Regions from separate parts of the Desulfosporosinus youngiae DSM 17734 genome, predicted to be linked through region 1. Evidence: riboswitches for the same ligand, from Rfam matches in the RefSeq annotation. Region 1 holds a riboswitch; each other region holds the start of a gene.
The links. Region 1 has a riboswitch for molybdenum cofactor ahead of DESYODRAFT_RS16760 (molybdopterin molybdotransferase MoeA). Riboswitches for the same ligand answer to the same signal wherever they lie in the genome.

Region 1 (7,740 bases):
TGCGACGCTAACCCCGCTGGAGGCAGCGTTCCATAAGGATAAAGGAGTAATCCGATACGTGTGGATATACTCCGGGCTTTTTTCCAGTTCGGCAAAGATGGCTAAGGTATCCCGAGCTTCTTCGTAAAGTGGATTATGGACTTCTAAGAGAACGGATCGATCACTTTGAACGATGACAGGATTTGCAGCGGATGGCATGTGTGTCTCCCTTTCCGAATAATTTGCAATAATTATAGCATAAAAAGCCGCACCAAAGGAGAACATCAGACAACAGTCTACCCTTATCGGGGCAGCCATGGACATGAACATCACACTAAGCCCACTACAGCCATGGCTTTTGGTGGTATCATCTAACTTCTTAAATGAAGTTAATGGAAAAAAACGTTTTTTTTAAACTTGAAAGAATATATAATAACGTAAGAAAGTTAAGAACGTTTTCCAGGGGATAGCCGTAAGGGTACACGCTAAAAGAAGACTATTTTTGGATTTGGGAGGTAAAAAGAGGATGATAGAAGAACAATTCAAGAAACTCTATAAAGCAGGCAATACTCCTTGGGATATTGGCAAACCTGATTTTAACCTTATTCAGACTGTAACTGCCATGGCCATAAAACCCTGCAAAGCACTGGAAATCGGCTGTGGAACGGGCAGTAACTCCATATGGCTTGCTCAAAATAGCTTTGATGTTATTGGGGTCGATACTTCGGAGATTGCAACTCAGAAGGCTTCAGAGGAAGCTTTAAACGCCAATCTCAAATGTACCTTTAAGGTGATTAACTTCCGGACACACAAAATTGAAGAAGCACCCTTTGGCTTTGCCTTTGACAGAGGCTGCTTTCATACATTAACTTCGGATGAAGAACGAAAGAACTTTGCAGAAAATGTAGCTGCCCATTTGGAAGAAGACGGCCTGTGGCTAAGTATCATTGGCAACGCTGATGAACAGCGTGATAACCCCGGTCCGCCCCAGCGCACTGCCAGAGATATTGTTAACTCCGTAGAGCCCTGCTTTGAAATTCTCTCTCTTGTTTCAAGCCGGTTTGAATCTAACCGTCCCAACCCGCCAAGAGCATGGGTTTGCCTAATGCGGAAAAGACGTTTTGCCTAAACAATCTGCATCAAGATCTTGCAAAAGCCACCCGTCGCTGGGTGGCTTTTTGCAAGGGCTGTGAAGGCCGGAATTTAACAGTCACCAACAGGATCATTCCGGCGTACAAATAAGGTATACTTACCAAAGAGTAAACGAGGGAAAAGCTAATGTGTACCGCAATGACGCTGAAAACTCAACAGGGTGAGATCTTTCTTGGACGCACCATGGATTTTTCCTATGTACTGAACCCACATCTTTATACGATGCCGCGCAATTACCAGTGGTCCAATGCCCTCGGGACGGTTTGTGTCCGCAATCGCTACAGTTATATAGGGGTTGGACAGACCATTCCTAAAATTACCTTTGCGGACGGCGTCAATGAAATGGGGCTTGCGGCGGCGGCGTTATATTTCTCTGGATATGCCAAGTATAGAGAGCCTGAATGTGGGGCACAGACATCCCAATTTGCAGCCACCGAACTTGTCAACTTTTTGCTCGGTATGTGCGGGTCGGTGGAAGAAGCGGCTTTTGCCCTGCAGTCTGTGCGGATCGTGGGAGTACCTGATGCGGTGACCAATTCCGTCGCTCCGCTGCATTGGATTGTCTGTGATAAAAAAGGACAGTGCCTGACCGTAGAACAGACAAAAAACGGCATGCATTTGCTGGCCAACCATGTCGGGGTTCTGTCCAACAGTCCTACTTTTGAGTGGCATATGGAAAATCTGCGCAATTATATGCGGGCTGCACCGCACCAACCGGAAGGAATAACCTGGGGAGAGCTTGTGCTGACGCCCTTTGGCCAGGGCGGCGGCACAGAGGTGCTTCCAGGCGGTTATACGCCTCCTGCCCGGTTTGTGCGGACTGTTTTTCAGAAAACCCATGTCCCAATTCCTCAAAACCGGCAGGAAGCAGTCGTGACAGGATTTCATATTCTGGAGGGTGTCTCCATTCCCCAGGGAGTTGTCCTGACGTCGCGGGGCACGTACGATTACACCCAGTACACGGTTTTTATGAATACCGCAACCTGCGAATACTTTGTCCGAACCTACGAAAACAGTCAGGTTTTTACCGCTAAGCTTTCCAGGGCTGAAGCCGAAGCCAAGGTTCCTGTGTCCCTCGGAAAGCTGGTGCGCCCGGCTACCTTCGAAAAGCTGTAACCTCCAGATTCATCCCTGCCAACACCCTTTCTATCTGCCTGCGCTTATCCACTACATAAGCGCCTTCACCGATCTCATAAATATCTATATCCGAAGCCCTTGGCGGTGCTTTTCGGGCAATGGATACCCCAAGCAATTGATTGCCACCCCCCGCCAGATACCAAAGAGGTATGTCATCCGTGCTGTTGCCTGCCGCCAGGCAGATCTCCGTATTGGGCAGCAGAATACGCGCCATAGCTGTGATCAAAGCAGTTTCCCAAGGTGAACAGCGGGGTCTGTCCTGATACGGAGTTCCCGGGAAGGGCATAAAGCGGGATAGACGCAGCTGATAGAGATTTCGGAACTGCTTCATAAAAAACAGATGGTCAATTCGGTCTTCATCCGTTTCGCCAAGGCCCAGCAGCATCATTGAGCGGCTGGGTATATCCGCCTCTTCACAGAATTGCAGCAGTTCACGCCACCGCCCCAGACTGTCTCCGGGCTTGGCGGCGGCGAAGACCTCCGGAGCGTTGGATTCCAAAGAGCTGGTAATGCTGTCAATACCCAGTTTCTTTAATTCCAGGATCGTTTCTTTCTGAAAGGAGGGTCCCAGATTGATTTCCAGCTTCAGTCCCGAATGGGCTTTAATCTTCCGCACCAGCTCCAGCAGCTGTTCGTCGTACCCTTCCTTCAGGTCTGTTCCCCCGCTGATATGGAACTGCTGAATCCCCAGGCCTTCAATGCACTCCAGGCCCTTAAGCAAAACATCCGTGGGAAACATAGTTTCCGTATAAAAGGTACAATAGGAACAGCGGGGTTTGACCCGGCAGGGAAAAATTCCCCCTGATCCCGAGGACCACCACAGGGCTTTGCCGGATACCCTGTCCCGGATTTGCGAGGCCAAAGCAAATAATTCATAGGCCTGCTCCGGATTCCGGGCCTTTTCCAAAACAAAAAGAGCTTGCTCCCGGGTTAACTCCTGCTCTCCTGTTAACTTAAAATCCATCTTTTTCCCTCTTTTCCTAAAGAAATCTTAACCTAAAATCCCGCATTTTTTATACCTACAAGAAGAAACGCCTTGGGGAATTCTGACCGGGGAACCACAGATTACACATAAAAAGAACGATAAGAGAAACCACAGATTAACACAGATTTCACAGATTAAGAAGGATTAAGTATAAAAAAATGGCGAAGATGCGAGTCAATGAAAGCGATAATTATTAATTATCTCAAAGCTACAGGATCAAATCGGCCTTTTATCAGCTTTGGCGAATATCAATTGCGTTACAAGCAATTTGTAGTTTAGAGCCAAAATATATTTATTCTGTGTTAATCTGTGTAATCTGTGGTTAATTAACTGAGTACCTGATTAGTCACAAAAATAATGATTTACAATTCAATTTGGGTATAATTTTTCACGGGTATCAAGGATCTTAATATTTCCGCCGGCTTCCCGGTCACGCCCGGAAAGAAGCCTTTAATCGGATTGGCGGCTGCGCCGGCGGACCGTCTTCTCCCCCCAGAGCAATTGCACCGTGGCCGGCTCCCCTTTTTTCATCAGGCGGTCTTCCGCCTCCTCTATCAGAATCCCCGTGGCATTGACAAAACAATCTACCGTGTCCCCCATCCGAACAGGGACAATCTCATAGCCCTCCTCCGTCCAGCTGAGAGCTACATGAGGATGATAACCGGAACGGACTCCGCTCTGGTAATCTGTGTGCAAGCGGGCTTTGATCTCCGGCCGCTCATAGCAGGGGCAGTGAAGAAAGCGTTCCATAATCGCCGGCAGGTATTGCTCGGACTGAGTCAGGGCCGCATGAGGAGGTGCCGGAATCCCCACTACGCATTTTTCCTGGATTTCCCCCAGCAGCATGGCTTTCCCGCCAGGTCCAAAGCCCATGCCCTGAGCCAGAATTCTGCCCAGCTTCTCAACGGCCTGGGCGGTATAGTCCCCATACTTGGCTCCGCTGCGGCCCAAGCCGCCGATCAAAATCAGAAAATCACAGTGGGGAAGGGCCCGGAGAATCGCCTGACAGATCAGCTCTTCGCTATCCCCTGCCACCGGTTCTGTCCAGGCTTCCCCGCCGCATTCCCGGAGAATCCCTTCCACGAGAATGCTGTCCGCTTCCACTACCTGTCCCGGACCCGGCCGACAGCCGGGCCCCACCAAGTCGCCGCCCACGGGAATCACGGCAGCTTTGGGTTTTTTCCAGACCGGCACCCTCTCCACTCCGGCAAAACGCAGGATAGCCAGATTAGCCGGGGTCAGGCGGTAATTGGCGGGGACAACCCGCTCTCCCTCCCGGATACTGGCCCCGGCCCGTCCTATACCTTGTCCCTGGTAGGGCAAGGCCCTGATTTCCGCTCTGCCGTCAGCCAAATGGCTGACCTGTTCCAGGGGAATCACGGTGTCAAAGGGCTCTTCCAGCACCGACCCCATAACCCGAAGGCGAAATTGATTTTCCGACAGCACCCGGCAGCCGCCGGCAAGCAGCTCTTTAACCTCTTCCCAATTCACCATGATTCCATCATGCTGGGCGGTATCAGCAGGAGGTACAGAGAAGGCCGCATAGGTTGGTTCCGCCGTCACCCGACCCAAAGCCTGACTCAGCGGCACAAACTCCTTGGCCAGATCAAACCTGACCCGTTCAAAGAGAATGGTCAGAGCCTCATCCCGGGAAAGGGGGGCTTTCTGCTGCCGGTGACAGCGTGTAGCACAGCCGGTACAGGTTGCGGAGGAACAGATAATTTTGTCTTGCTGATGGTTTTCCATAATTCCTCTCCTTTTAGCAAATAGTCTCTTACTTTTATCCGGCTTTCCCGCACTGTCTGGGCAATCCCATCCGACAGTCCGGGAGCGCCCAGGGAACTCACCTGCTCTTGTTCAGGCAGGATACGCAATAGAAAAACCGGCTGGATCAGGAACTAAACCAGCCGGTTAAAGAGCATGCTTTTTAAAAACAGATTTCTCTGTTTTTAAGCATCATCCTTCTCACAAGTGAAGGCCAGACTGTTTCCTGTCTAACCCCGTAAACCCTCCGGTTTAGGCTTAGTATTCATGGGAAGCTTCCTTTAGAATAAAAAGCTCGGATTCAATATTTAATTATTAAGACTTCCTTCCGCGTATCTCCAAACAGTAAGACTTTGCTCTCCTAAGGTTTATCTTGATTGACTACACTACATAACATAACATAAACTAATAAAAATATAAATAGCGTGATTTTTGTTTTATGTTATATTACCACATGAATCCTAAAGTCGCCTCGGGCGAGGGACTGCCCCGCCAGAAAAAATATCCTCCTTGCGTTTAATCCGCGCAGAAGGATATTTTCATGCTATTTGATGGTCACACTCATCTCTTTAAATGTTCACTGTACATTCGCACCAGATTAATCAGGTTATCTTCAACAGGCCTTGCTTCCAACTATATTATAACTCTGTCCCTCCTATATTTGGTCAGGAATTTAAATAGTATTTTCCGAAATTCGTCACTAGTGACGAATTTGACTCATAGTTGACTTATTTAAGATGTCTATAAAATGCTGTATAGGACATGTTCCTTGCATTCTGTTAAAAAACCGTAATTGCTTAAGGTCGGCTCAGATATGTAAATCCTTTTTGGAAAAAATAACGATCGCTGCGGTAAACAACACAACCGCCCCGGCAAACAACACGATCATCCCCGCAATCGCCCCGGCTTCTCCCGCGATTATCCCATTAGTGTCAAATAACGTGAAGAAGGTGGCGTACTTTATATTTTCAAGTTTTTCGTTAAAATTTGATAGCATCTGCAAGATATAGGCCAGCGCCGGAATTCCCGCGCCCAAGCCCACAGCGTATCGGTTGTCGCTGAAAATACAGGAACACAGGAAGCATATCCCGCCGATGAACAACTGCAAACTTAAAAGACCGGCGTTGAGCGCCAGCAGCTTCCCGATTTCAAGCTCTCCCGGGAAGGATGCCTCACAGATGATAATTTCCAGCACCGTGACAAACAGGACAAGGGCAAAAATTCCGGTCGCGATTACTTTCATCTGCGTAAATACGACCGTCCGGCGTTTTACCGGCGCGGCCAGAAGATAGGTCATGGAGCCCCTGTCCACATGGCGGGCGATTAGCCTGTTGGCGCAAAGTATGGAAAAAACCATAGGAAATATCAACAAAATAAAACCGTACAAATACGAGGACATAAATCCGATCATGGTGGCGGCACCCGCCGTCATGCCGACCGCAGCCATAATTTCCGGCATTGCTTTGGCATAATCATCCAAGAGGCTCATCATTTCCGGGTCAAACATTGAAATGATTATGGAAACATACATGGTTAACACAGCCGCAAAGATCAGCAGCATTTTCCAGCTGCCTTTCATCCCATATTTGTATAATGTAAAATTCAACATTATTGGACACCTCCGTAATACTGCATAAAGATTTCCTCAAGGCTCTGACTGGAAGCGGACAGGTTGACGACGGGATAACGGTTCAATACCGCAATAAATTCGCGGATATTGTGCTGCACCGTGACGGCGGCGCGGTGATGGGTCAACAGCTCGGTTGTGAGATTTTCCGCACAAAACTCCTCCGCAGCTTTAGCGTTTGCAAAGGTTACAATATATTTTTTGACCTGCGCCGCTTTCAGTGTCTCCACGCTGTCCACGGCGGCCAAACGACCGTCTTTGATGATCGATACCCGGTGGCAGGTACGTTCTACTTCCTCAAACATATGCGAGGACATGAGGATGGTTTTGCCCTTCGCCTTCTCCTCCAGGATCAGTTCTATGAATCGGTTTTGCATGAGCGGATCAAGGCCGCTGGTCGGTTCGTCGAGAATCAGGACCTCCGGGTCGTGCATAAAAGCGGCGACAATGCCCACTTTCTGCTTCATCCCTTTACTCATTTTTTTGAGCTTGCCGCGCGCGTCAAGCTCAAAACGGTCGAGCAGTTCTTTTATGCGATCGCTCTTCTTCAACCCCCGGTATTTTTCGGTAAATCGCAAAAAATCCGTACCGCTCATATCTTCAAAAAAATTGATCTCCCCAGGAATATAGCCAAGATTTTTCTGAATGGCCGCACTGTCATGCCAACAGTCCAAACCGTTAATGGCGCAGCTTCCTTTTTCCGGCTGCAAAAATCCCATCAGATGCCGGATTGTTGAGGTTTTTCCGGCTCCGTTGGGACCGAGAAAGCCGAACACCTCGCCTTTTTCCACAGAGAAAGAGAGGTCGAACACACCTCGCCCGTTCCCATAGTCTCTTGTCAGGTTTTTGATTTCAATTATGCCCATTGCCCATCTTCCTCCTTGTGAAATGCGCTTTTCAACAGTTTAAACTGAGCCATTTTCATAGCCCTTGGCACCTATATGTTGATGCCGTCGGCATTCAGATTTCAGTAGACCGTGCCGTCGCCGGAGGTCGGAGCGGAACCGGCCGATTTTCTTTTTCCGTACTTGTGTCCCTATCCTTTATAGTTATTCCACATTTATTTCCTTTGATTCTGTTATCCGCATTAGAAAAC
Region 2 (7,740 bases), 200 kb from region 1:
GCAAATTTCTCTGATTAATTTGCCAAGGGGATACCGATAGTTGGTGGTTATGAGCCAATAATGTAAAGGAGGGACGCAAATGGGCATATTCGATTTCTTCAAAAAGAAAAGTAAAATAGATGATGAAATAAAGAAGAGCATAAATGATTATTCTCACGTTTAGGTATAAACGTAACGGCACACCCTGATTTATTTCCAAGAATGGTGATAGCGGCTAAGAGTATGGGTCTAGCTTCTCCGACGGACAGAGCAGCTCAAATTGGTCACCAGTGCCGAATTTGACCTCGATACTTTACTTAGCTTTGGGTAATTCTGATCGATGAAAAGGGATTTGAGGCCTTAGCGGTGAAAGATATCATCACAAGGGCCAACATCAACCGGGGGACCTTTTATCTGTACTACAAGGACAAGTTTGATCTGCTGGACCAGACTCTGTCGGAAGTCATTCAGGATATCGGAGCTAGCGGCGGGATTGTATTCCTGAATGACGGGGTCAGGCGTTTTTTTATTCGGACCTTGGGGTTAGATAAGAGGGAAGAGGGAGGTTATAAAGTGATGGGATTAAGAAAGGTATATGTTGACCATGCAGCGACGACTGCGCTATCCACTACTGCTTTCCAGGCCATGCTGCCGTATTTTGGAGACACCTTTGCCAATCCTTCAGCGATTCATGAGTACGGAGTGAATGCCAAAGCTGGGGTAGAACGCTCACGAAGGATGATCGCCAAGGCCATAGGCGCTAAGAACAATGAGATCTTCTTCACCTCAGGGGGGACAGAATCAGACAACTGGGCCATTCTGGGAGCGGTGGCCCAGCGCAGTTCCAAAGGAAAGCACATCATCACCACCTCGATCGAGCATAACGCTGTGCTCAAGACTGCGGAAGCTCTGGAAAAACAAGGGTATGAGGTAACCTACCTCCCTGTGGACTACTATGGCCGGATAACACCGGAACAGCTGGCAGAGGCGATCCGGGAGGACACCGTTTTAGTGAGCATCATGATGGCCAACAACGAAATCGGCACTATATTGCCCATAAAGGACCTGTGTCAGGTTGCCCGTCAGCGGAATGTGCTTTTTCACACCGACGCGGTGCAGGCTGTAGGACAGGTGAAAATTGACGTTAGGGATTTGAACGTTGACCTGCTTTCCATGTCTGCGCACAAATTCCAGGGACCCAAGGGTGTGGGCGCCTTGTTCGTAAAAATCGGGCGGATTCTGCCGCCCCTGATCCATGGAGGAGGTCAGGAAAAGGGTTCAAGGGCAGGGACGGAAAATGTTCCTGGCATCGTGGGTATGGCCGCTGCCTTGGAAGAAGCCGTGGCAACCATGGCAGAAAAGAACCGGAAGGTTGTTGCGATGAGGGACAGGTTGATTCAGGGGATATTGAAAATCCCCGGCTCCTATTTGACGGGGGATCCTGAAAACCGCCTGCCCGGTATGGCATCGTTTGCCTTTGCGGGAATGGACAAAAAGCCCCTGGTAACCACCTTAAGCAAGGCAGGTATCTTGGCAAGCTCGGCAAGCGCATGCACTGCAGGCTCCATCAACCCTTCCCGGATACTGCTGGCAACCGGCGCATCGGAGTCCCTTGCTTATGGCAGCCTGAGGATTAGTCTGAATGAACATAACAGTGAAGAGGATATGGATTATCTGCTGGAAACGATTCCTTCAGTCATTAGTAACATGCGAAACGGGGATTGAGCTTTGTAATTATTTTCTGTCTTTCTAAAATTACAGTAAATATTGAATTTATATTTGAGCTAAACGCTTGTACAAGAAACCGGGGTATGCACAATAATATATAAACCTAAAGGAGGTAAAGGAATAGCACATCAAGGATGTTGTAGTCAAAACGAGTCGGTGGCCAAAACAATTATTTCAATTACCAAGGTCAATAAGATAAAGGGGGAAACATTGCTTGACCATAACGTTTACAAAATTCGCTGGATTTTGTTTTATTTTATTATCAGTGCTAAGACTTACACCCTTTATAAATGCAACTGGGAAGTGGTTGCTATATGTTTCGCTTGCAGCGTTTTTTCTAATATTATCTGACCTAATAGAGTTCTACATCGAAGGTATAGCAGTAAAGAGAGAGGTTAAACTGAATAAAACATTAAATCACCTACCTTCAGTCCTCCTTGCGGGTTCACTGATAGCTGTAATCGTTTTACCCTATCTGAAAATCAATATTCCTGTAAAACAAGTTAATGCATTGAGTGACGCTATTACATTAGTTAGCTTAGGTATCGCAATAGCACTAATTGGGTTCAAAACAGAAAGAACAAAAAAATCATCATTTGATAAAACTAATTCTATAAGGGATGAGATCAGAGAGTATATAAATTCAATTGAAGGAAAGCGTGTCATTGATGAGAGGATAAGCGAGCTATCGTCACAAGATACACAATCAATTGGAGTGCAAAGAAAAGATTCAAAGTAAGGGTTTGTTGCTGCTACTTATGCGGGCTGGGTTTACCTGAAAATTTACAGAAAATAGCCAAGTTGAGGTGTTTTTGAGTGAATTGACTTAAGTTTACTCCTTCTGGGATTATCGGAAGAGGAGCGGAAGGAATTCATCGCCCAAAACGATGTGGCCGGCATGACGAAACAGGAGCTCCAGCAGGCCTTGAAAGATAGGGAGCCAGGCCATGCAGGAGAAAGAGCAGGCCCTTAGGGTATTCGCCGTATTCCAGTGCAGGAAGGGTTGTGTACGGTTTTTTTATGGATGATCACTGAATAGATAACTCCCCATATAGCAATAGGTTTACGCTGAAAATAGACAAAATGGATGCACCTTACGGACGAAATTATTGATACACTTTGGAAATCATGATCAAACCCCCACTAATGAGCTGCTAATCTCTTATTTAATTCTTCAGCTATTTCTAATTCGACTAAATCGATATTTGTTTTACCAATATAACCTGCCGGAATATCATTTGCTCTTATGAAATCGACAGTTTTATAATAGGTTTTGTGGCTCATATATTTTGAATAAAAGAGAACAAAATCTATCTCTCCAAAACTTCTAAATTCAATCTTGTCATTAAAGCCATCTATCGTAAGAATTGTGGGAAATTTAGCCTTTAACCGTTTTCTCCAACTTGGGGTCCCTCCGATGATTAAGAGCTTCTTATTGGTGATAAACTTCGATAAATCTAATGAAGTCTCTGTGGGTAAATAATCATTTTTAAGATCGATGAAAAACTCCCGAAGTTGAAAAAGTTCCTGTCTATTTTTCATTTCAGTATTTAGGTTTATTTTAAGTTTATCGATCTTCTTATTTAGCTCATTAATTTGTGCTTCATAAAATCTGCTTTGCTCAGATAAGGCATTTTTCAGTTTAAACTCATAATTTTCAATCTCACTTTTTAGTTTTTGTGCCTGGATTTCAACAGTGTCTTTTTCTGATGATGCAATATCTAACTTCTCCTTAAGAGCTTTCAATTCGGAATATAGGGCATCTTCATCACTATAAGTAAGATAAAGTTCCCTTGCTCTTAAGTATTCATTAAGCAGCATTTTTACAATATATCCGGCACCGAATGATTGCACAACCTGAGTTTTATCAAATTCCGATTTTCTCGTAGTTTTTATAAATGCCAGCATAACTTTATCTAAATCATTTTGGTTAAGCTTAGGAGAAATGGAATCAACATCTAATTTATGGATTAAAAGGAGATTGCGTAAACAACTTACAATATTTTTTATCTCTTTATTCTTACTATAAAGAATATCTGAGGAATTTTTTATTACTCCAAGTTCATTCTTGACTATCTGTTTTACTTTGGCTAATCTATTTTCTCTTTTTAATTCACTTTCAATATCAGTATTAATAGGGTTAATGTTAATAAACAAACTTGCCACATTAAATGCGTTTTCCACAACTTGCAGGTTGAGTAAATTTTCATTCATTTGTTTCATGGTGTAAAAATATAAAACAATCAGCGTTTCAGTTAACTTGAGGTTTTTATTGGTGTCTTCTATTGCTGGCAAATTTTTTCTAAATCCATCGTAATTATTATTTTGAGCATGAATATATACATCTTTGTAATATTTCTTGATGAGCCGTAAGACCTTCACTTTTATCAGCTCGGATTGTTCGGCGCTTAGTAAAATACCCAAAGTTTTTTTAGCATAAATTTCTTGTTCCAAGTCACCGTTACTTAGTAAGACATGATTATATCCTGAAAAGTTTTTAGCGTTTTCAAAGAACATTAATTTATTCTGATTATAAATGGAAGCTATATCTTTTCTCATTTCCTTATTTAAAGACAATCCCACAGAAATAATTGCCATAAAATATTCTTCTGCATCATTTAGGTCAATATCATGATTCTCTGAGAAAAATTCCATGACTTGTTTCATTTTTATACTTGCCAATGAAATTCACCACCTAACAATTTTGAAATGCATTGGTACTCGAAAAAAATAAATGGCTCCGCCAATAGAAAGCGGAGCCATAACTGATTTTAAATCCAGTTGGCTTTAATCCACCTCCTTTTCAAAACGTGAAGGCATACCCGTTTCCAAGTATACCCCGAGGGTTCTAGACCCTGTCCGGTGTCCATAGATTGCTCTTTAGGTTCATCCCGGCTCGGAGATTCGTTTTTTAATTTTAAATCTTGAATTTACCGTTAAAACCAGCACCATTGACTGTTATCTGATTATCTCGGGAACATTCAAATGTTGGATAATAGCTTTGTTTGTTTATATTTAATATTGGTAAGAAAAATGAGGCTTATGGATCTGATTGTCGAACCTACGTAAACATGAATTATACGTTTCCTCTGTTATTATACTGCACAAAATTCCTGTTTATCAATGTTTTTATTAATTTTCGTGTAACACGCTTTTTTAAAGAACTAGATTGGAGAGGTATATTTTTATTGAGTCAGAAGATCCGTAAAACTGGAAGGAATGGAAAGCGGGAAAGAAGGCCAAGAATACGCTATATTGACCGACTCCATGACATTTATCCGGATTTTTTAGCAGATATTTCACTTAGCAAAAGATCGAATGATTTATCAATGTTCAAGAAAACCCTGGTTTCTAATACCATGGATTTCAGCAAAAATATCCTTATTACTCAGTAATAGGGGTGAAGCATATGGTTAAAAGTGAAAAAGAGAAAATGCTATCAGGCGTTTTTAGGACCAAATGTTCAAATCTATACGGTTGGGCATCCTACTGACCCCGCGGAGAGACAAATAATGTTTGGATTGGCGGCGGAACCATTATCTGCCCGGGAGTGACAATCGGAGATAACCTGACGATAGGCGTGGGGAGTGTGGTGACTAAGGATATACCTGACAATGTAATTGCCGCGGGTAACCCCTGCAAAGTAATCAAAAGGCCTCCGCCTAGGGCGATTAAGCTTCATATCCAAAAAGTGTCATTTGATTTTTGCCGGTGGTGCAGATTGCAACCTCTACAGCATCTAATTGAATCGTATTGCCCAGGCCCAGCCCGGTATGGCTTCCCACAAATGATGTCTGAAGATTATTTATTACGTCCCAGGGAGCAGGTGCCCCCAGTACTGCAGCGGTTATATCCTGTTCAAGGGGATTTGTCAGATAATCGGCAGTACCGATTAAGGAACGGCTTACCTGCCCCAGTCCGGTCCAGGCTGCCTGAGCATTGGGCCGCCAGGAAAAGATCATTGAACTGACCCCTACGGCAACGGTCAGACTGAGTCTGCAGTAGAATTTTATAACAACCTGCTCAATATCCAAATAATTAGACATTGCCGGAAGCAGGCTGTACCCTAAGATGATATTTCCTCCGGTCTGTGTAAGCAAGCCTGAGGCTAAAGAGGCAACGCTGCCATTATGAAGTCCCACGGCATTATTAACATTGGTGAAATCAGTCCTGCCGTTATAGGCTGTCTGAGTAGCTGTAACAGCCCCGGAAGTATTGCATTTTATTTGCTCATCAGATGTTCTTACCATAAGAGGAGTGTTTGGACTGAGATTATAAGGAGAATAAAAACTTTGACTTACCGTACTGAAAGGCTCTGTTATTCTGAGGGAAAGGAAATCATTATTTCCATTACTTAACAGGAGGGATACCGCCTGAGAAGCCGATGCTTGCACTGCTGTCAGACAGACGCTTTTCTGCGCCTCCGGAGTCCAAAGAGTTATTCCGCTGGTCAGGACGCCAAAGCTGGCATATTTAATCAGGTTTGAGTTTTTTTCAATAGCTGCTGGAATTTGCTGAGGACTGCTCATTAACCGGCTCTCCTTTGATTTTTTGACCTGGCCTTGAATGCCTGGCCTTATAACTCATACCCTATCAGGGTGACATTGACGGTTCCGGCAGCACTTGTGGTAACAGACACCGCTTCATCCGGATTAAAGCGAATAGGGGATAGGAAGCTTTCACTGCAGGTGGCCAGGCTGCTGGTAAGCATAATCGACATGAAAACAGAGTTGCTTCCTCTGTTTAGCTGAATGACCACCGGAACAGAGGCAGAAACCTGCCATGCCGTCATGAATATGCTTTGGCCGGAAGCCGGTGTCCAAATCGTTGTATTGGTTTGAGCGGTAGTGAATGTCCGGAAGAAGACGATATCGGACGGATATTCTCTTGTAACCAAGGGCTCTTCTAAAACAATACTCATGAGTCTGGTTTGATCGCCCATAAGAAAACTCCTATAGCACATATTTTTATCATAATTAATTATATGACACGTTGTTTATAGCGTGACCAGGCCAAGGCCGGCAGAGGATAAAGAAACAAACTGGATGGATATAGGTACTCCAGGCTTTGGCAGGCACGCAACTTCCAGGATAAGGAGTCCTTTTTGGAGGGTATAATTTTTTTCAGGCTGAATAACTCCATTGATAAACAGCATTTGATAAGAAGTTTGCCGGGGGTCAAGTATTCCCTCATCTCCATACATCATTATTTCATCCTCATTCGTATACACTCTTTCCCCGCCGGCAAAGGCATTGAATTGATAGATTGCCGCCTGCAAAAGGATATCGTTTTTATTCTTTATGATTAAGGATTCAAGAATAATGGGCACTCCCGTTGACGGAGGGCTTTGGGTTGTTAAAGTTAAAAGCCCTTCCGCTACGGTATAATTGATCTGAGGCTGCAGTACCCCATTAACATAGAGGTTAAAGAAAGAGACTTCAGCAGGATTGGGGATACCGTTATCACCGTAGATAGTTAACTCGTCAGCATTCGTAAAGGATGTCCTGACTCCATCGGAAATAGCATTGTATTGAGACTTCTCTCCCTTAAGAAGATGATCTTCAGCCTTAAAAGAGCCTGTGATTTCCGCGCTCAAAACAATGGTGTTATTGGCATTTAAAGTCCCGATATCCCAGATAATTTGACTGCCCTTTGGGGAGACGGTGCCTTGGGAAAGGCTCAGGATATTCAGATTAAGCAAAGTATCCAACAGTAAGGTATCCGTCAGGAGAACCTTGCTGACCGGACCATAGCCATTATTCGATACTCTGATTTCTGTTGTCCAGGTAAGCACCCCATGGGGCGGCACTTCCAGAGGTCCTGAGACAATGTATTTTTCAATCGTCAGGCTGCCGAAGATTTGGGGACAGGGGATGCGGCTCGTAACCCGGGCTTTAACCGTTGCCTTTACACGGGTGTTTTGCGGCCAATGCTCAGGCAGCGGCGGATAGAAATCAGCATGAACAAAGGCCTCTTCCCACTCAGGCAGTTCGGGAAAAAATCCATAGCTGGGTATTTGTAAGGATACCTTGC
Region 3 (7,740 bases), 1.6 Mb from region 1:
CGGTAAAGTAGCCACCATGCCGGAGCAAGAGCCACACCTCCAAGGACGAGCCGTACTCCGAACTCAGTCTGCCGGAAGATGGGAGCACCCTCCGACAGACCGTAAATGTTTTATAAGCAGATCGTTAGCCCAGTGTGCAATGATCTTTCTTGACTGCTCATAGATGTCCTGTCTGTCCAACAATGCAGCTCATCCGGTTCTTCAGAGAATAAGCCAGGATTTCCTGTTTCGCCTGCTCTGCATGATGAGAGCCTCGGAACTACTCAGCATAAGTGCTATCTAAATCAGCTCTGGAAATCATCATGGAGTAGCCTCCACAATTTCCAATAGATCATAGGACTCCTGCGGGGTGAGGCAGCGAATGAGCCATTCATCCAGAATCAGATCTTTAGCAGGATTTTTTCCGGAATCACCAGCAGCTTAAATGAGTTGATTAAAAAATCGGCGGTTTTGAGGTCTGACTAATATTTTAGTCATCTCAAAATCGTCGATTTTTTAAACTGGAGACTGTGTAGAGGTCTGTTGACCTAAAGTAATGAGGCCAACGATGTTATAAGACTACTTTTTTAACCCTTTGATTAGCTCGTGAATGTTCGTTATTTGCTTTTCGTCCAATCGATTTAAGTCGTCAATGACCGCTTTTATTAAAGGAGGATTGCTTGTCCCCTCATCAAAGAATTCCTTAGGGGAGATGTTGAAGTACTCACAGATATAAAAGAATACTTGCATAGAGGGCATGGATTTCCCATTCTCAATATGATTAATATAATTCTCATTTTGTCCAATGGAAAGACTCATATCACGAGCGGAAACTTTTTTCATTGTTCTCAGTTTTGCAATTCGCTCGGATAAATATTTCTCATACATATTGGTGATCACCGCCTTGTATACAATATTGTACATTTTAATAACTTGTTATTCGCAACATCTAAAGTCTTATTTTGGTTGACATACAATTTATGAAGTTGCAAAATAAAAGAAGTACAATGTTAAATGGTGTGAAAGGTGGTAAGCTAACATGAATATGAGAAATATATATCGAAAAATTGCCAAAGAGCATGGCGTAACTGTTGCTGAAGTTAAAAGAGAAATGCAAGCGGCTATTGACCATGTCTACAAAAAAATTGATAAATCAGAGAGTGAAAAGATTATTCAGGAAAGTATATCGAGTAAGGCTGGAATCCCTACTACAGAAGAGTTTATAAAATCATTAGCCCATAAAATAAAAAGATAGGTATTATGAAGACCTGGCATACTGGTGATGAGATGGCATTGGAAGAGTGGGCCGGCTCGGGCAATGCAGAGTTCGGTGCTCAGGAATTCCCATCCTGGAGTGCCGAATCCTTTTCAGAGAAGGTTTTGGTCCGCGGCCGTGACATACGTTTAGCTTTTGCGGGGAGCCTAGCCCGGCCTGTCCGAGATTTGTACGCGCGTATGATTCTCGGATAAGCAGGATAGAGGGACTTCTCGCCTTCGCCGGATACCGGAGCGTACGCTGCATTTAGGAAAGTTCAAATTGAAGAGCTGCCAAAAGGGGGAGCAATGAATCGGCGGCCGCCCGACTTAAGCTGCTTACTTGACATCATGTGTCGCTAAAATTACTATATACAATATGAAAAATCAGGAAGAGAGGAATATGCTAAGATTCAAACTTCTGCTTAAACTTGTGCAGGCAGAATTAAAATCCAATTATACGGAGGTACTGAAAATTGCTAATCCAAAATGGAACCATTATTACAGACAAATCTTCAATAAAAGCTGATTTGCGAATTAAGGACGGCATTATTACAGAAATAGCAGCCAATCTTATACCGGAAAGCAACGAGGAAATTGTTAACGCCGGGGGCATGCTGGTCATGCCCGGCGGAATTGATGTGCACACGCACATGGATTTAGATGTGGGAATCGCACGGGCTACCGATGATTTTTATACCGGAACAGTGGCGGCCGCATGCGGCGGCACCACAACCATTGTTGACCACTTGGCCTTTGGCCCTGAAGGCTGCAGTATCCGGCATCAATTGGACCATTATCACACCCTTGCCGAAGGTAAAGCGGTCATTGACTATTCATTCCATGGGGTCATTGGACATGTGGATGACGCTATTTTGAAGGAAGTAGAGGAGCTTGTTGGCGAAGGGATTACCAGCCACAAGTTTTACCTTACCTACGGGCAGAAACTAACGGACCGGGAATTTTTCCTGCTCATGAGAAAAGCAAAAGAATTGGGAATTATGCTGACGGTTCATCCTGAAAACCATGATATGGTGGGTTGTCTGAAAGAGTTATTAATCGAACAGGGAAAAACTTCACCAATCTACCATGCGGTAAGCCATCCGGTAGAAAGTGAGGCGGAAGCAATAAACCGTCTGATTCTTTTTGCTCATGTGGCGGACGACGCGCCGCTGTACATTGTACATTTGTCTTGTGAAATGGGCTTGGATTATATCCGTCAGGCACGGCAGAGGGGGCAGAAAAACCTTTTTGCCGAAACCTGCCCTCAATATCTAGTCTTAGATGAAAGCCGCTACCGCGAACCCGGCGATGCCGGTCTGAAATATATTATGAGTCCCCCGCTCCGCACGACGAAGGACAACCAGGCTCTGTGGCTGGGTCTGCAGGATGGCAGCATTCAAACCGTTGCAACGGACCACTGCCCATTTTTCCTGAAAGGTGAAAAACAATTAGGAAAGGACAATTTTGCCAAGACACCTAACGGGGCACCTGGAGTCGAGCCGCGCATGGCACTTTTGTTCTCGGAAGGTGTGTCGGCGGGAAGAATTGATGCGCAGCGCTATGTAGAGATCACGTCAACAAATCCGGCGAAATTATTCGGGTTATATCCCCGTAAAGGAACCTTGGAAAAAGGCAGTGACGGCGATATTTTGATTGTTGATCCCTCAGTCGAACTGACTCTTACCCACGGCATGCTGCATGAAAATGTTGATTATACCCCTTATGAGGGTATCTCTCTACGAGGCTATCCATATATGACAATATCCCGTGGAAAAATCGTCGCCAAGGAAGGATGCTTTTTAGGGGAAAAAGGATCGGGAAAATTCATCAAACGAAACCTGCCTATACTCAGAAATATAAGATAGACATTCAATTAGCCCAACTTCCTAAAGAATGCAGGTATATATGTGACGTTATGCTGGCTAACTGTAAGGCACAATCCGGATATTTACAAATCCATCGCGTTGTTAGGAAAAAATTAAAAGTGTTTTTGTTCCTGTTGTGTTTTGTTAGTTTACGTTATAGAATGGTGCAAAAGTTTATGATATAGTATTTATATAGGTCTATGTTTCATGATGTTTATAAGTCTATGTTACGATGTTTATAAGTCTATGTTACATAGTAGTTACAAACAACATAGTTACTCCAAGCCGGGATGGTCCTAAAGGTTTCGCCCATGGACACCGGCCAGAACAGATAATGTTCTCAGGGTATGTTTGGAAACGAATATGCCTTCCGACTTTGAAAAGGAGTGAACGTGGGGGTTTATTTCGTATGAAAAAAAACTTCACTGCTTTTCAGTGAAGTTTTTTTTATTTTTATTATCACTTTGCGTCAGAAAGGAGTTTTAGGTTCTTCATGGAAAAAAGTGTAATCATACCACCCAAACCCTGCACAGAGGTATGCAACGACTGCTCCTGTCATTGCGTAAAAAAGATCGTTCCTGTGCCTACGGTAGACGAAGCACTGGAACTTTGGCTGGGGAAAATACCCCTGCGCGGAGAGAAGGCGGAGTGCATCCCTCTGGCGCAGGGATTGGGCCGGGTGCTGGCCGAAGATGTTTTCGCCAAAGTGGGTGTACCAGTGGCCACTTGCGCCGCGCATGATGGTATTGCGATCCATTTTGAAAAGAGCAAAGCTGCCTTTGAGACGGGAAGGCGAATTTTACAGCCCGGGGATTTTCACCACTGCCCCATGGGGTCCGCCCTACCGGAGGAATTTGACTCTATTGTCCATGGAGAGCAGTGCAAAATCAACTCCGACGGAACGGCCACCTTGCTGGAACTTCCGGTGCAGTATCAAAGTGTCAAAATCAAGGGTACCTATGTGGGGCAGGGGGAACAACTGGCCGGTGCCGGCGAAAAGCTGTCCCCCTCTCATCTGGCCCTCATGCAGTACACCGGCCACACCTTGGTTTCCGTGAAATGCCGGCCTAAAATTTCCATTATTCCCATAGGGGATGATCTGGTGCCGCCGGGCACCGTACCTGCGGCGGGTCAGTGCATTGAGAGTGACAGCGTCTATATCCAAGCCATCGCTGCCCAGTGCGGCGTCCAAAGCACGGTTTTCCCCATTGTGGCCGATGGGGGAGAAGCTATCGAGGCGGCCATTCAAAAGGCGCTGCCGGGCTGCGACATTTTAGTGGTAATCGGGGGCGTTGGTAAAGGGGAAGCCAACTACGAAGACTACACTCTTGAGGCCGTACGGAAAATGGGACAAATTGCCTGTCATGGGGTGCAGCTTAGTCCCGGCGGCAAAAATCTGCTCTTGGCACAAATTGAGGGGAAACCGCTGCTGGGCATTCCCGGCCCGCCTCACGCTGCTATCATTATGACGGAATATTTCCTGCCGCCGGTTATTGAATGGTACATGGGCTGCCTTTTGTATGAACGGCCGGTGATAGAGGCGGTTTTGGAGGATGATTTTCCCCCGCGGGGCGGCGGGTCCAGTATTTGGGAGCCGCGCGTTCATGTGCGCGGGACCCCTGGCGGATACAGCGCAGGGCTGGTAGGACGTATGGACGAGACGGTTGAAAACTTTATCGGGGCCAATGCCTCGGTCTCCGTTACAGGCGATCTGGATCAGTACCGGAAAGGCAGGAGGATCAAAGCTAAATTGCTTGTCAATGAGCGGACGATTCCTTCTAATACTTAGTGATTTGCCGCCGAAAACGATTTTTTCCCAAAATTGCCGATCCTCTGGAAAAGGTAAGAAATAATGATGAGATCGTTACTGACGAAATATTAAATAGGATTACGAGTTTGAAGGAGAAGTTAGATTGATAGGTAAGCGTGTGGAGCCCAAAAAGCAGGCCAAGCAGCCGCTGATTTTGCTGGGTATGGGCGTCGTCTTGTTCCTTATTATTGTGTTTTCCTTTACTTTAGGCCGGTATACCTTGAGCCTCCAAGAAGTCATCACCACCTTTTTTTCTCCCATTACCGGGTCGACGGTGGATGTGACCTTAAAAAATGTGGTTTTTCAGGCGCGGCTGCCGCGTATTCTGGTAGCGGTGCTGATCGGCAGCGGGCTGTCTGTAGCCGGCGCTGCCTATCAGGGTATTTTCCGCAACCCCATGGTGTCGCCGGATCTGCTGGGAGCCTCGGCCGGGGCGGGTTTCGGCGCGGCGGTTGCCATCCTGTTTTCCTTCAGCTATTTTGAAATTCAAGTCACCTCATTTTTCTTCGGCATCATCGCAGTGTTTTTGTCTTTCGGCATTTCTTCCGTTATCAGCCGCGACAGCAATAACGTTCTGTCGCTGGTCCTGACGGGAATGGTGGTCAGTTCCCTGTTCCAGGCCTTTATTTCCCTGATTAAGTACCTGGCCGATCCCAATAATACCTTGCCTGCCATTACGTTTTGGCTGATGGGCGGCCTTTCCTCCGTGGTTGTTTCGAAAATCCCGCTGCTTTTAGTGCCGATTCTCATTGGCGGGATTCCGCTGTTTTTGCTGCGCTGGCGGATAAATACCCTGTCCTTTGGCGATGAGGAAGCCCGGATGTTGGGGATCAACCCGAAACGCCTGCGGATTATTATCATCCTGTGCGCCACGATGATCACGGCGGCCTGCGTCGCCACCGGCGGCATGATCAGCTGGGTCGGCCTGGTTATCCCCCATTTGGCGCGAATGATCGTCGGCCCTAATTATAAGCGCCTGATTCCGGCATCCTGCCTGCTGGGGGGAGCCTTTCTGCTGGTGGTGGACGACATTGCCCGGAGCCTGATTACCTCGGAAATTCCCCTGAGCATTTTGACCTCGGTCATTGGCGCTCCGTTTTTTCTCTATCTTCTGCTGCGGGGGAGGAAAGGATGGCTATGATGTTAGAAGTAAAAAACCTATCCTGCGGCTATGGCCAAAAGCAGGTGCTGGAAAATGTCAGCTTCTCGGCGGACAGCGGCCAGATCTTATGCCTGCTCGGACCGAACGGGGTCGGCAAAACAACGCTGTTCAAGGCGATTTTAGGAATCATCAAGCTTCAGTCCGGACGGATATTGCTGGACGGACGGCCGCAGGATAAGCTGTCCATCGGCGAGATTGCCCGGCTGGTAGCCTATGTTCCCCAGTATCATACGCCCCCGTTTCCTTTCACGGTCCGGGAGGTGGTGTCAACGGGCAGGACGGCGCATATCGGACGCTTTTCCTCGCCGGGAAAACGGGATGAGGCCATCGTGGATCAGGCCCTGGAAGCGCTGCATATCACTGACCTGGCCGATCAGATCTATACCCAGATCAGCGGCGGGGAGCGGCAAATGGTGATGATTGCCCGCGCCCTGGCCCAGCAGCCCAAGATTATGGTTTTGGATGAACCCACCTCCAACCTGGACTTCGGCAATCAAATCAAGGTGCTGGAAGAGATCAAACGCTTGGCCGGGCAAGGACTTTGTATTGTGATGACCACCCATTTTCCCAATCATGCCTTTATTTGCCAGGCCACAGTCTTATTGATCCAACGGAACCGGGAAATCCGGATTGGCAGCAGCGACGAAATTATTACCGAACAAAATATCAAGGATGCTTACGGCGTTGATTCGCGCATCACTTCTGTTTTGGATAACCGGGGTAATCCGGTCAAAGACTGCGTCCCCTTGGCCAATGCCTAAAATGAGAGCAAACAATAAAAAGTGAGGAGATTGAAAATGAAAACAACCAAGAGAAAATTGACCGTCGTCCTGGTGCTCTGTATGTGTCTGCTGCTGTCCCTGGCCGGATGCGGCGAGACCCCTAAGACGACTTCTCAGGACGCCCCGGCGGCGACGCGGACGGTGGTGGACAGTTTCGGACGCGAGGTAAAATTGCCGGCTGAGATCAAAAGCGTCGCCCTGACCAGTTCGTTCCCGGTTTATTTAAGCTTTGTTTCGGCCTTCGGGGAACAGAGCAAGGTGTGTAACGGTTTGCCCGCCGGTTTTGCCCCGGAAACGTATAAATTCGATTTTGTGTTTGCCCCGCAGGTTAAAGAGGCCCCGACAGTGATGAGCAATGCCAGCGGTGATGTCAATGCGGAGCAGTTAATGGCCTTGAAACCGGATGTGTGTTTTGTCAATTCCGAGGATATGGCCAAGGTTCTGGCCGATAAGGGGCTGACCGTGGTCGGCATTAAGCTGACCGATTTTAATTCTTTCCGTGATATTTACAGAATTATGGGCGAGGTGTTTGACAAGAAGGATGTGGCCGCGCAGTACCTGAACTACCTGGATGACACCCTTAAACTGGTTCAGGACAGAGTTGCCGCGATACCACAGGATAAAAGAACCCGGGTTCTGTACTTTGACAAAGCGCGGATGCTGAGGCCCAATACGGTCAGTGAGTGGTGGATTCCGGCTGCCGGCGGTGTCAGCTGTACGGCGGATCAGGCGACCCTGTCCCAGGTGGGGATGGATATGGAGGCCGTGTGGAAGGCCAATCCCGACGTTATCATCGAAATGCTCGCTGCCAACGTACCTGCGATCTACGCTGACCCGCTGTGGGCTGATGTGAAAGCGGTAAAGAACAAGCAGGTCTTTAACACG
Region 4 (7,740 bases), 820 kb from region 1:
TGATGACGAAATCCACCCCGTTTTGCCACTGGTCCGTAGCGGGAATCCCGCCATTAAGATTTGCAGATTTAAGGGCAATACCGTCCATGCTGCTGACAGGGCTGTTCGGCAAGGTATTTACCGCAAGGGTTTCTTGCGCTGTGACTCTTCTCAGAGCCTCTCGTACAGGAATCCTTTCCACACGGGGCTGAAAATGGGATCTAGCAAGGATAAGCCGTAGTGCTTCCTGCCGTGATGTCCGTGGGTGTTCTGGTTTTTTCATCCATATATCCTTTCCAGGTAATTAATTTTTTCTTATATGACTTTTAGGTCCAGATAGCTTACGTTAGTTTATATTAGCCTATGATGGAAGTGTTGGTATTTATGACCAATTACTTATTAACCCGGCTAAAAGATTTAAATGGACCTCAATTGCCACGCCAGATTGCCAAGCTAAATCTCTATTTTCATCTCCTTGGCTATCTTCATTTCAAGAAGCCAAACATGCCAAACCCTATTAAGATCAAAAAAATCCTACACCCGCTAACTATCCGGGTGTAGGATTGACCTCTGATGTTTGTAAATGGGTTTGTGGCTGACTTGATCAACCGTCCTCCTCAATTCTCCTTATTACCGTCCGGTCTGCGGATTTGCCAAAAAAATGATAGCCTGAGCCGGCCTCTGCCAGGAGGTCCAACAATTCGTCGGGATTTGTCACGGAAATACCGCCCAGAATATCCACTCCACGCCGGAAAAAGGCCTCCGGCAATAGGCTGGCTGTCGGTCCGACGACGACAATATGAGCATTTGGTTTGGCCAGTTTGAGCAACTCATCCAACGTATCATTAATCAAAGTGGTGCCCGTAATCACTAAAACATCCGCTTGGGGTATGATCTCCCCAGCACGGCTGCCGTGTACATAAAAAGGCATTTCATCCGGTTTTAAGGTCGAGGGGTCCATTTCCAGAATTGTGAAGGGCTTGTCGCGCTTTTTTAGCTTCTTCAGAAACGGGGCCAGAGCGCCGACCACAACGACATAGGCTTCTTCCGGAATTTCCACCACATCCAGGGCATCAACGTTGCTCTGAACTTCATAATCTTGGGGCGGGAACGTTTGCCAACAGGTTTCGGTTAAGGCATTAAGCACAGCTATGCCGATGGCTTTACGCAGCGAATTACTTTTATAGATTCCTTGAAGTAATTCCATAACCGGTGTCCCTATTAATCGTCCGGAGCTCGGCATGGCCTTAGCGGAACTCGGGCAGCAAACTGCTTCAGGAATTGTTTTAATCGGTGTAAAGCAAATGCCGCCCAGGCCATTGCTGAGCTTTACCCCCGTAAAAAACAACCCAATAACTACCCGCTCCAAGGTAATTTGGTTTATTTCCTCGCCTAAAACAGATTGGATCTGTTCATGAGTTTCCCGCAAGATAGCTCCTGGGCTTAAGTCCAATGAATCAACGTCTTCACCTTGCTTAGTTAACTTTCTGATCTCCATGGTTTCCTCCTGTCACCCTTAGGCCAATTTTCTATTATTTTATCCACTTCATGCTTACATTTCCATAAAATCAAATTATACGATTTGAATAGACGTGAGGACCGACGGCCGCCTCTCCCTATATGTGAATCAGACGGCGAAGGCGGTAGAGTCCACCTTTGCCGCCTGGTGTTTCTGTTCGGATAGAACAGCTCGCCGAAACCATCCACCGGGAGTTTTCGTCACCGAAGTCCCGAGGTCCGGCTTTAGTTTAGCGAGTCCGCTGATTACCTGAATAATTACGAACCAATAATCTCCTTGATTTGTTCGTCACTTAGATTATATTTGAAAAAGTGACTGTAGAAATAGGAAATTTCTTTCCCTAATTCTTCGGTCGTCATGATATTCGGATACAGCTTATTCATCGTCCATAAAATTGTCAGAGGCTGCTCGGTCGTACGGTTGCCCCAAATATGGGAAACACCCGGAACGGTATAGATCTGACCATTTTTAACTGCAGAAATATCGGCATAGCGCTTATCGGCCAGGACATCTTTTTTGAGTGCCACGTCTGAAAGCAACATGACATCAGGACTCCATTTCAGCAGATCTTCCAATGTGTATGTCAGAGTTTCAGTGGTTCTGCCGTTATCAGTCACACTAATGCCGCCCGCGGTTTTGATCCACCATTCGGCAATAATATGAGGCTGTGAATAGGTGATTGGGTTGCCGTAGACAACTTTTTTCTTGTCTGCTTCTTTGAGGTTTTTGGTCAGATCCTGCGCCTTCGCTACAATTTTATCAAAATAGGCCAGGTAGTCCTTGGCAACGTCTTGCTTATTGAGCACTTCGCCAAGCAGCGTAATGCATGCCTTAACATCTTCCTGTTTGGCCCAGGACAGGTAAATAACGTTCTGCCCCTGTGCGGCAAGCTGTTCGGCCATTTCTTTGGTCATAACCAGGCATAGATCAGGCTTCATCTGTAAAACTTTTTCCATCACAATCTCGCCGTTGGCATCCTGAAGTACGGGAGCATTTTTCAGCTGCGGAGCAAACAGGTATTGATATTTATTCCATCGTTCGCTTTTTGTGAAAGAAGCCGTTCCCTCATTGACGATTTTGCTGCCCTCGCCTAAAGTCTCTACAAAGGCGTTAAGCACTCCGATAGAGCCAAAGGTGGCAATGCTTTTGATCTCGGCAGGGATCTTGACAGACCTTCCTGCCATATCGACTACGGTACGCTCGGTCTGAGTAACAGCGGTCTTTTCGGGCGGATTTGTCCCGTTTGGCGCTTGCTGCCCGCATCCTGCCAAGCTGGCTAATACAAAGAAAGTCAGGAGTACCAGGGCCAGGATTTTTTTAGTTGATTTCATTTTTCGTTTCTCCTTTTCGTTCATATGATGTTTTGATTCATGATTGGGATACATACTTTGGTTACTTCGTCCCGCGGGTGTAGGGTTGCTGTTGTTACGCAAACAGGTGTGGCATAAAGCCTTGACAGGTTTTCGGTCGTTACGACATCCTCCGGGAGTCCTTGCGCCATGAATAATCCATCGCGCATGAGAACCGCCTTATTGCAGGCCAGGAAGGCATGGTCGGGAAAGTGCGAGGTCATTAAAATTGAGTAGCCTTGCCCGGCCAAAGTCCTGATCACTTGAAGCATTTTTACCTGGTTGCTGTAATCGAGATTAGCGGTCGGCTCATCCATAATCATAATTTTGGCCTGCTGTGTCAGGGCTCTGGCCAACAAGACCATCTGTTTTTCGCCGCCGCTCATTTCACTGAACAAATACCGGCTCATATGCAGAATTCCCAGCCGCTCCATGGCTTCATCAGCAAGCTCCCAGTCCTTATTCGTCGGACTGCCACCGGTTGCCAGATGAGTCACACGCCCCATAAGCACGACCTCTCTGGCTTCATAGGGGAAAGCCATGGTTGTAGCCTGGGGAACATAGGCCATCAATTTCGCTCTGTTTTTGGCGGATAATTTTTTTAAGTCCTGCCCGTCAAGCTCAATGCTTCCGCTCTTCATCTTATTAAGGGAAAGCAGGCAGCGAATCAGGGTTGTCTTGCCCGTTCCGTTGGGACCAAGCAGGCACAAAATGTCATGACTGGCCAACGTAAAGGAAATATCCTTCAAAATCATCCTGTCCGGGTGATAATAAAAACTTAGCCCTTTCACCGTTAACACTACGACCACCCTTTCCTGACTCTGGACAGCAATAGCACGAAGACTGGAGTGCCAACCAAAGCAGTGAGCACGCCAAGCGGCAGTTCAACCCCTTCGATCCCCCGAATAACATTGTCGATTATCAGCAAAAATGTTCCGCCAATGAAAAACGAAGTAACCGCCAGCTTAGAAAAACTTGCTCCGGTAAGCATTCGGGCAATATGCGGCACGACCATGCCAACCCAGCCGACAATCCCGCAAATACTGACTGCCGAGACCGTCATCAGCGTCGAACTGATAACAACTACCAGCTTCACCAAAGGAACATTGACTCCCATCGTGCGCGCCTCATCTTCTCCCGCCGCCAACACATTGATCTGACTGCGAAAAATATAGATCATGAAAAGGGATAGGGCCAGAGTCGGCAGCATGACTAAGACATCCTCGTTTTTGCCCTTGCCCAAACTGCCCATCAGCCAATAAGTAATGGTCGGCAGCGCGTTATCTGTATCGGCCAGGGTTTTTACAATGGAGAGCAACGACTGAAACAAGCTCGAAACAACAATCCCCGCCAAAATGAGCACGGTAATTGTATTCCCTCCAAATACATAAGCAATCGTATAGGCGGCCGCTACGGCGATAATCCCAAAAAGAAAAGCCAGCAGCTGGATCTGCCACCAAGAGGCATTGTTGATCATGGCCAGCGCCGCACCAAAGGCTGCTCCTGCCGAAACCCCTAAAATATCGGGAGATACCATCGGATTTTTAAACAGCGTCTGATATGAAGCTCCGGCAACCGAGAGAGCTCCCCCGACTAAAATTCCAAGCACAATCCTGGGCAGACGCACCTGCATAACAACCGTATCGAGGGTAGTGTCCCAGTACTGCGGTATATCGGCGAATTTAGAAAGGATGATGTGCAAAACCGTTAGGGGGGATATTGCAAATCGTCCAACCAAAAACGATCCAAAAAACAACGCTATGGTAAAGCAGACCAGCGCAATTATTTTCAATCTAAAGTAGTCATTGCTCTTAAGTCTCAAGGGTGAACTTCTCCTTCATCTTATCTATCCATTTACACATCTATTTGCACCCTCTCCATCTTTTGGCCCAGGTGCAGCTTAGATACACCATACGTGCCAGGTAGATCAGCTCTGCTGAACAGCTTAATTCCCGCCTCATTAAAAAACCGGCCGAAGGTTTCCACATGACAGATGGGATGCCCTAAGCTGTGTATGGCCTTGTCCAGTTCATTGATTCCGTCGGCTTCAGCTTCGCAGCCCGGACCACAGAACCAATGATTGGAAACCAACAGTCCGCCTGGCTTTAAAAGATTGGACATTTTCAAGAACATGGGCGATAGTTGCTGGCGATAAGCATAGAGTTTGTGGGCCATAAGAATCACATCGAAATCAGGCTCCGGATTGATTTCCAGAAGATCATCAACCTCATGGACCTTAACTCTGTCTGCTAAACCCTGATCCTCAATCAGCCTGGCAGTATGGGCGACCCGAAGCGGTTCCTCAATAATCAAGCCCTCTAAATTGATATTTTCCTGGCACAGGGCAAGAGTGAATAGTCCAAAGGAGCCGCCTATATCTAAGATCCTTTGGCTTTGTCGGAACCCGGGCCAGTTTACTACGTGACGCGTAAGAGCCTGAAGTTCCCCTGTTAACGGACGTTTGGCCATGGCCTGAATATATTCGGGAAAAACATTATCGTAACGCAATTCCAGCACCGGGTTTTTAGAACGAAAGAGGGGTAGCAAGTCTTTCCAATCAAAGCCGGCGGTTAAACTTAACCACTGGTATGTCTCTTTATCACGGGTCAGCAGGGTGCTTGTAATACCGGAATTCCTGTATTGATTGCCTGATTGCACGAGAAAGCCCATTTCAATAAGTGACTGTAAAAATCCCTTCATGAAAAGGCCATGCAATTTGACCCCCTGAGATATTTCCTCTCTCGTACTCCCCCCTATTTTCTCAAGCCAGTCAAACAATCTTGAATCGATGGCCGTTTTTAATATCTGGAACGATTTATAGGCCTTGATATAATTTTCAATGACCTCCAGTCCCTCGGGGATTTGCGTATCTGCCAACTTATCAACTGCCATCCTTAAACCCTCTTTCACCACATAAAACTTATTTTCGATTACCGCTCAACGGGTACAAAATGGCCCCACTCAAAGAAAGTGGAGCCACGCCAAATAAAACCTTACCAGGCCTGCCACCTCCTTTTCAAATGTGAAGGCATACCCGTTTCCGGTTACGCCCTGAGGGCTTAAAGCCCTGGCCGGCAACCATAGATTTCTCGTTAGGTTGATCAGGCTCGGAGATATGATTGATTAAGTTTTTAAATATAATAGGTTCGGCGTGTGTACTAGCTAACGTAAACTAACTAGACATAACAAAACCAAACTTCATTGCCATTATACAATATGTTATAATAAATAGGCAATATAAGATTAATTATTATAATATTCATAAATAATTTCTGGAGGTTCGCTATGGCTAATGATGTTTCCTATACGCCTGAAGAAGTCGCAGAAATCCTTAGGATTTCCAAGTTCACAGTGTATGAGCTCATAAAGCGGGGTGAGCTCATGGCTTACCATGTTGGTCGCAAGGTTCGTATAGAGAGTGCTGATATTGAGAGCTACAAACGAAAATCCAAAGGGCTCGCCCCCTTAGATTCCCCCGCAACAACCCCATCCCCCTCCTTTGCACCAACCCAGGGATTCAGCCACAATCCTTCTTCGGATGAAGGCTTAGTCATCTGTGGGCAAGATATCCTCTTGGACATTCTGACCCGCTATCTGGAAAGACAATTTCCGCAAGTTCATTTCCTGCGCCGCTATATCGGCAGCATCGATGGGCTGATGGCCCTATACCGCGGCCATGCCAATGCAGTTACTGCACACCTATGGGACAGCGATACCAACGACTATAACCTTCCCTATGTGCGCAGACTGTTGCCAGGTCACCCAACCTATATCATAAATTTGGTTTATCGAATGGAAGGTTTTTATGTTGCCAAAGGTAACCCCAAAAATGTAACCACCTGGAGTGACCTGACTAAACCAAAGGTTCGTTTTATTAACCGCGAAAGAGGGTCCGGGGCAAGAGTGCTGTTAGATGAACAGCTAAGGATTCTAGGGATTCGCAGTCGGGATATTGTTGGTTATGGAGAGGAAGAAATGACCCACCTTGCCGTAGCGAGTAAAGTCGCCCGCGGTGAAGCAGACGTTGGTTTAGGAATTGAAAAGGTTGCCATGCAATTTGTCAATCTTGATTTTATCCCGCTGCATAAAGAACGCTATGATCTGGTAATTCGCCAGGAAGATCTGGAGCGGACACATTTCCAGGCTTTAATGAGTATCTTAAAATCCCCCTCTTTTCGCAATGAGGTGATAGGAATTGGGGGGTATGACATATCTAGTATGGGAGAGATCATGGCCGAAATCTAGGAACGCCTTAAAAAAGGCAGCGAAGTCAGTTTAATCAAACTGGCTCCGTTGCCTTTTCTTGCACTATCAGACCCACATGCCGCTTTGCGGCACCACTGATGAGTGAAAATAGGTCCTTTGGGTCGGGCAGCTTCTCCCACATCCGTTAACTCAGCACTCCGAGGCTCGCCCACTCACCGGCGCGGGAGTTACCTTCAGCGGATAAGTATTCTTTGGAGATAGCCGCTTCGGCGAAACTGTATCCTACGCCGGTAGGGATTCCTTAAGGGATCACGGCTTCGGCGATACTCTCCGCTGGAGACTATCGTACCGGACATTTTCGTGCCAAACCTCAGGGCAGTACCTGATGTGAACCTGTGGCTGGGTGTATCCTTAAATACAACAACACTTATTTGCTTAATCTGTCGGCATGAGATTTTCCAGATTAAGCGGGACCATCGACTCGTCTCCCCGACGAAGACTGGTAAATCCGGCCTCAAAGAGCATTTTTCGGCATTCTGCCATGGAAGCTCCCCTGCCTTTAGAGGTTTCGAGGTTATTATCCCGGGGGTTGGCCCCGCTTTCAGCGGTTAGAACATTAGCTCCTGCTAATAACCCCGCTTGGTTAGGCTCATGTACGGACATATAACGCAAACTCTTCAGATTTAA

Region 2: linked by a shared signal. The riboswitch ahead of DESYODRAFT_RS17610 (hypothetical protein) and the one ahead of DESYODRAFT_RS16760 (molybdopterin molybdotransferase MoeA) in region 1 are both predicted to bind molybdenum cofactor.
Region 3: linked by a shared signal. The riboswitch ahead of DESYODRAFT_RS09310 (molybdopterin molybdotransferase MoeA) and the one ahead of DESYODRAFT_RS16760 (molybdopterin molybdotransferase MoeA) in region 1 are both predicted to bind molybdenum cofactor.
Region 4: linked by a shared signal. The riboswitch ahead of DESYODRAFT_RS12680 (class I SAM-dependent methyltransferase) and the one ahead of DESYODRAFT_RS16760 (molybdopterin molybdotransferase MoeA) in region 1 are both predicted to bind molybdenum cofactor.

The regions. Positions count from the first base shown of each region.
Region 1 is NZ_CM001441.1:3,570,593-3,578,332, forward strand. Features, by position in the region: gene DESYODRAFT_RS16740 (DNA repair helicase XPB) at 1-198, opposite strand, end outside; gene DESYODRAFT_RS16745 (class I SAM-dependent methyltransferase) at 506-1,108, shown strand; gene DESYODRAFT_RS16750 (choloylglycine hydrolase family protein) at 1,258-2,247, shown strand; gene DESYODRAFT_RS16755 (radical SAM protein) at 2,228-3,232, opposite strand; gene DESYODRAFT_RS16760 (molybdopterin molybdotransferase MoeA) at 3,704-4,999, opposite strand; molybdenum cofactor riboswitch at 5,196-5,330, opposite strand; gene DESYODRAFT_RS16765 (ABC transporter permease subunit) at 5,826-6,626, opposite strand; gene DESYODRAFT_RS16770 (ABC transporter ATP-binding protein) at 6,626-7,510, opposite strand; gene DESYODRAFT_RS16775 (hypothetical protein) at 7,605-7,740, opposite strand, start outside.
Region 2 is NZ_CM001441.1:3,767,776-3,775,515, reverse strand. Features, by position in the region: gene DESYODRAFT_RS17625 (hypothetical protein) at 1-18, shown strand, start outside; gene DESYODRAFT_RS17620 (aminotransferase class V-fold PLP-dependent enzyme) at 316-1,704, shown strand; gene DESYODRAFT_RS17615 (hypothetical protein) at 1,922-2,446, shown strand; partial or broken gene DESYODRAFT_RS27485 (DUF3102 domain-containing protein) at 2,537-2,647, shown strand; gene DESYODRAFT_RS17610 (hypothetical protein) at 2,851-4,389, opposite strand; molybdenum cofactor riboswitch at 4,488-4,621, opposite strand; partial or broken gene DESYODRAFT_RS27480 (LbetaH domain-containing protein) at 5,157-5,359, shown strand; gene DESYODRAFT_RS17600 (hypothetical protein) at 5,379-6,236, opposite strand; gene DESYODRAFT_RS17595 (hypothetical protein) at 6,284-6,649, opposite strand; gene DESYODRAFT_RS17590 (DUF4183 domain-containing protein) at 6,704-7,740, opposite strand, start outside.
Region 3 is NZ_CM001441.1:1,989,121-1,996,860, forward strand. Features, by position in the region: gene DESYODRAFT_RS09290 (helix-turn-helix domain-containing protein) at 559-867, opposite strand; gene DESYODRAFT_RS09295 (sporulation initiation factor Spo0A C-terminal domain-containing protein) at 1,019-1,234, shown strand; gene DESYODRAFT_RS09300 (hypothetical protein) at 1,240-1,449, shown strand; gene hydA (dihydropyrimidinase) at 1,710-3,101, shown strand; molybdenum cofactor riboswitch at 3,368-3,504, shown strand; gene DESYODRAFT_RS09310 (molybdopterin molybdotransferase MoeA) at 3,595-4,890, shown strand; gene DESYODRAFT_RS09315 (FecCD family ABC transporter permease) at 5,015-6,052, shown strand; gene DESYODRAFT_RS09320 (ABC transporter ATP-binding protein) at 6,049-6,834, shown strand; gene DESYODRAFT_RS09325 (ABC transporter substrate-binding protein) at 6,871-7,740, shown strand, end outside.
Region 4 is NZ_CM001441.1:2,750,179-2,757,918, reverse strand. Features, by position in the region: gene DESYODRAFT_RS12705 (molybdopterin molybdotransferase MoeA) at 1-262, opposite strand, end outside; gene DESYODRAFT_RS12700 (DUF364 domain-containing protein) at 584-1,477, opposite strand; gene DESYODRAFT_RS12695 (ABC transporter substrate-binding protein) at 1,756-2,829, opposite strand; gene DESYODRAFT_RS12690 (ABC transporter ATP-binding protein) at 2,850-3,647, opposite strand; gene DESYODRAFT_RS12685 (FecCD family ABC transporter permease) at 3,647-4,669, opposite strand; gene DESYODRAFT_RS12680 (class I SAM-dependent methyltransferase) at 4,702-5,739, opposite strand; molybdenum cofactor riboswitch at 5,843-5,972, opposite strand; gene DESYODRAFT_RS12675 (helix-turn-helix transcriptional regulator) at 6,133-7,092, shown strand; gene DESYODRAFT_RS12670 (hypothetical protein) at 7,489-7,740, opposite strand, start outside.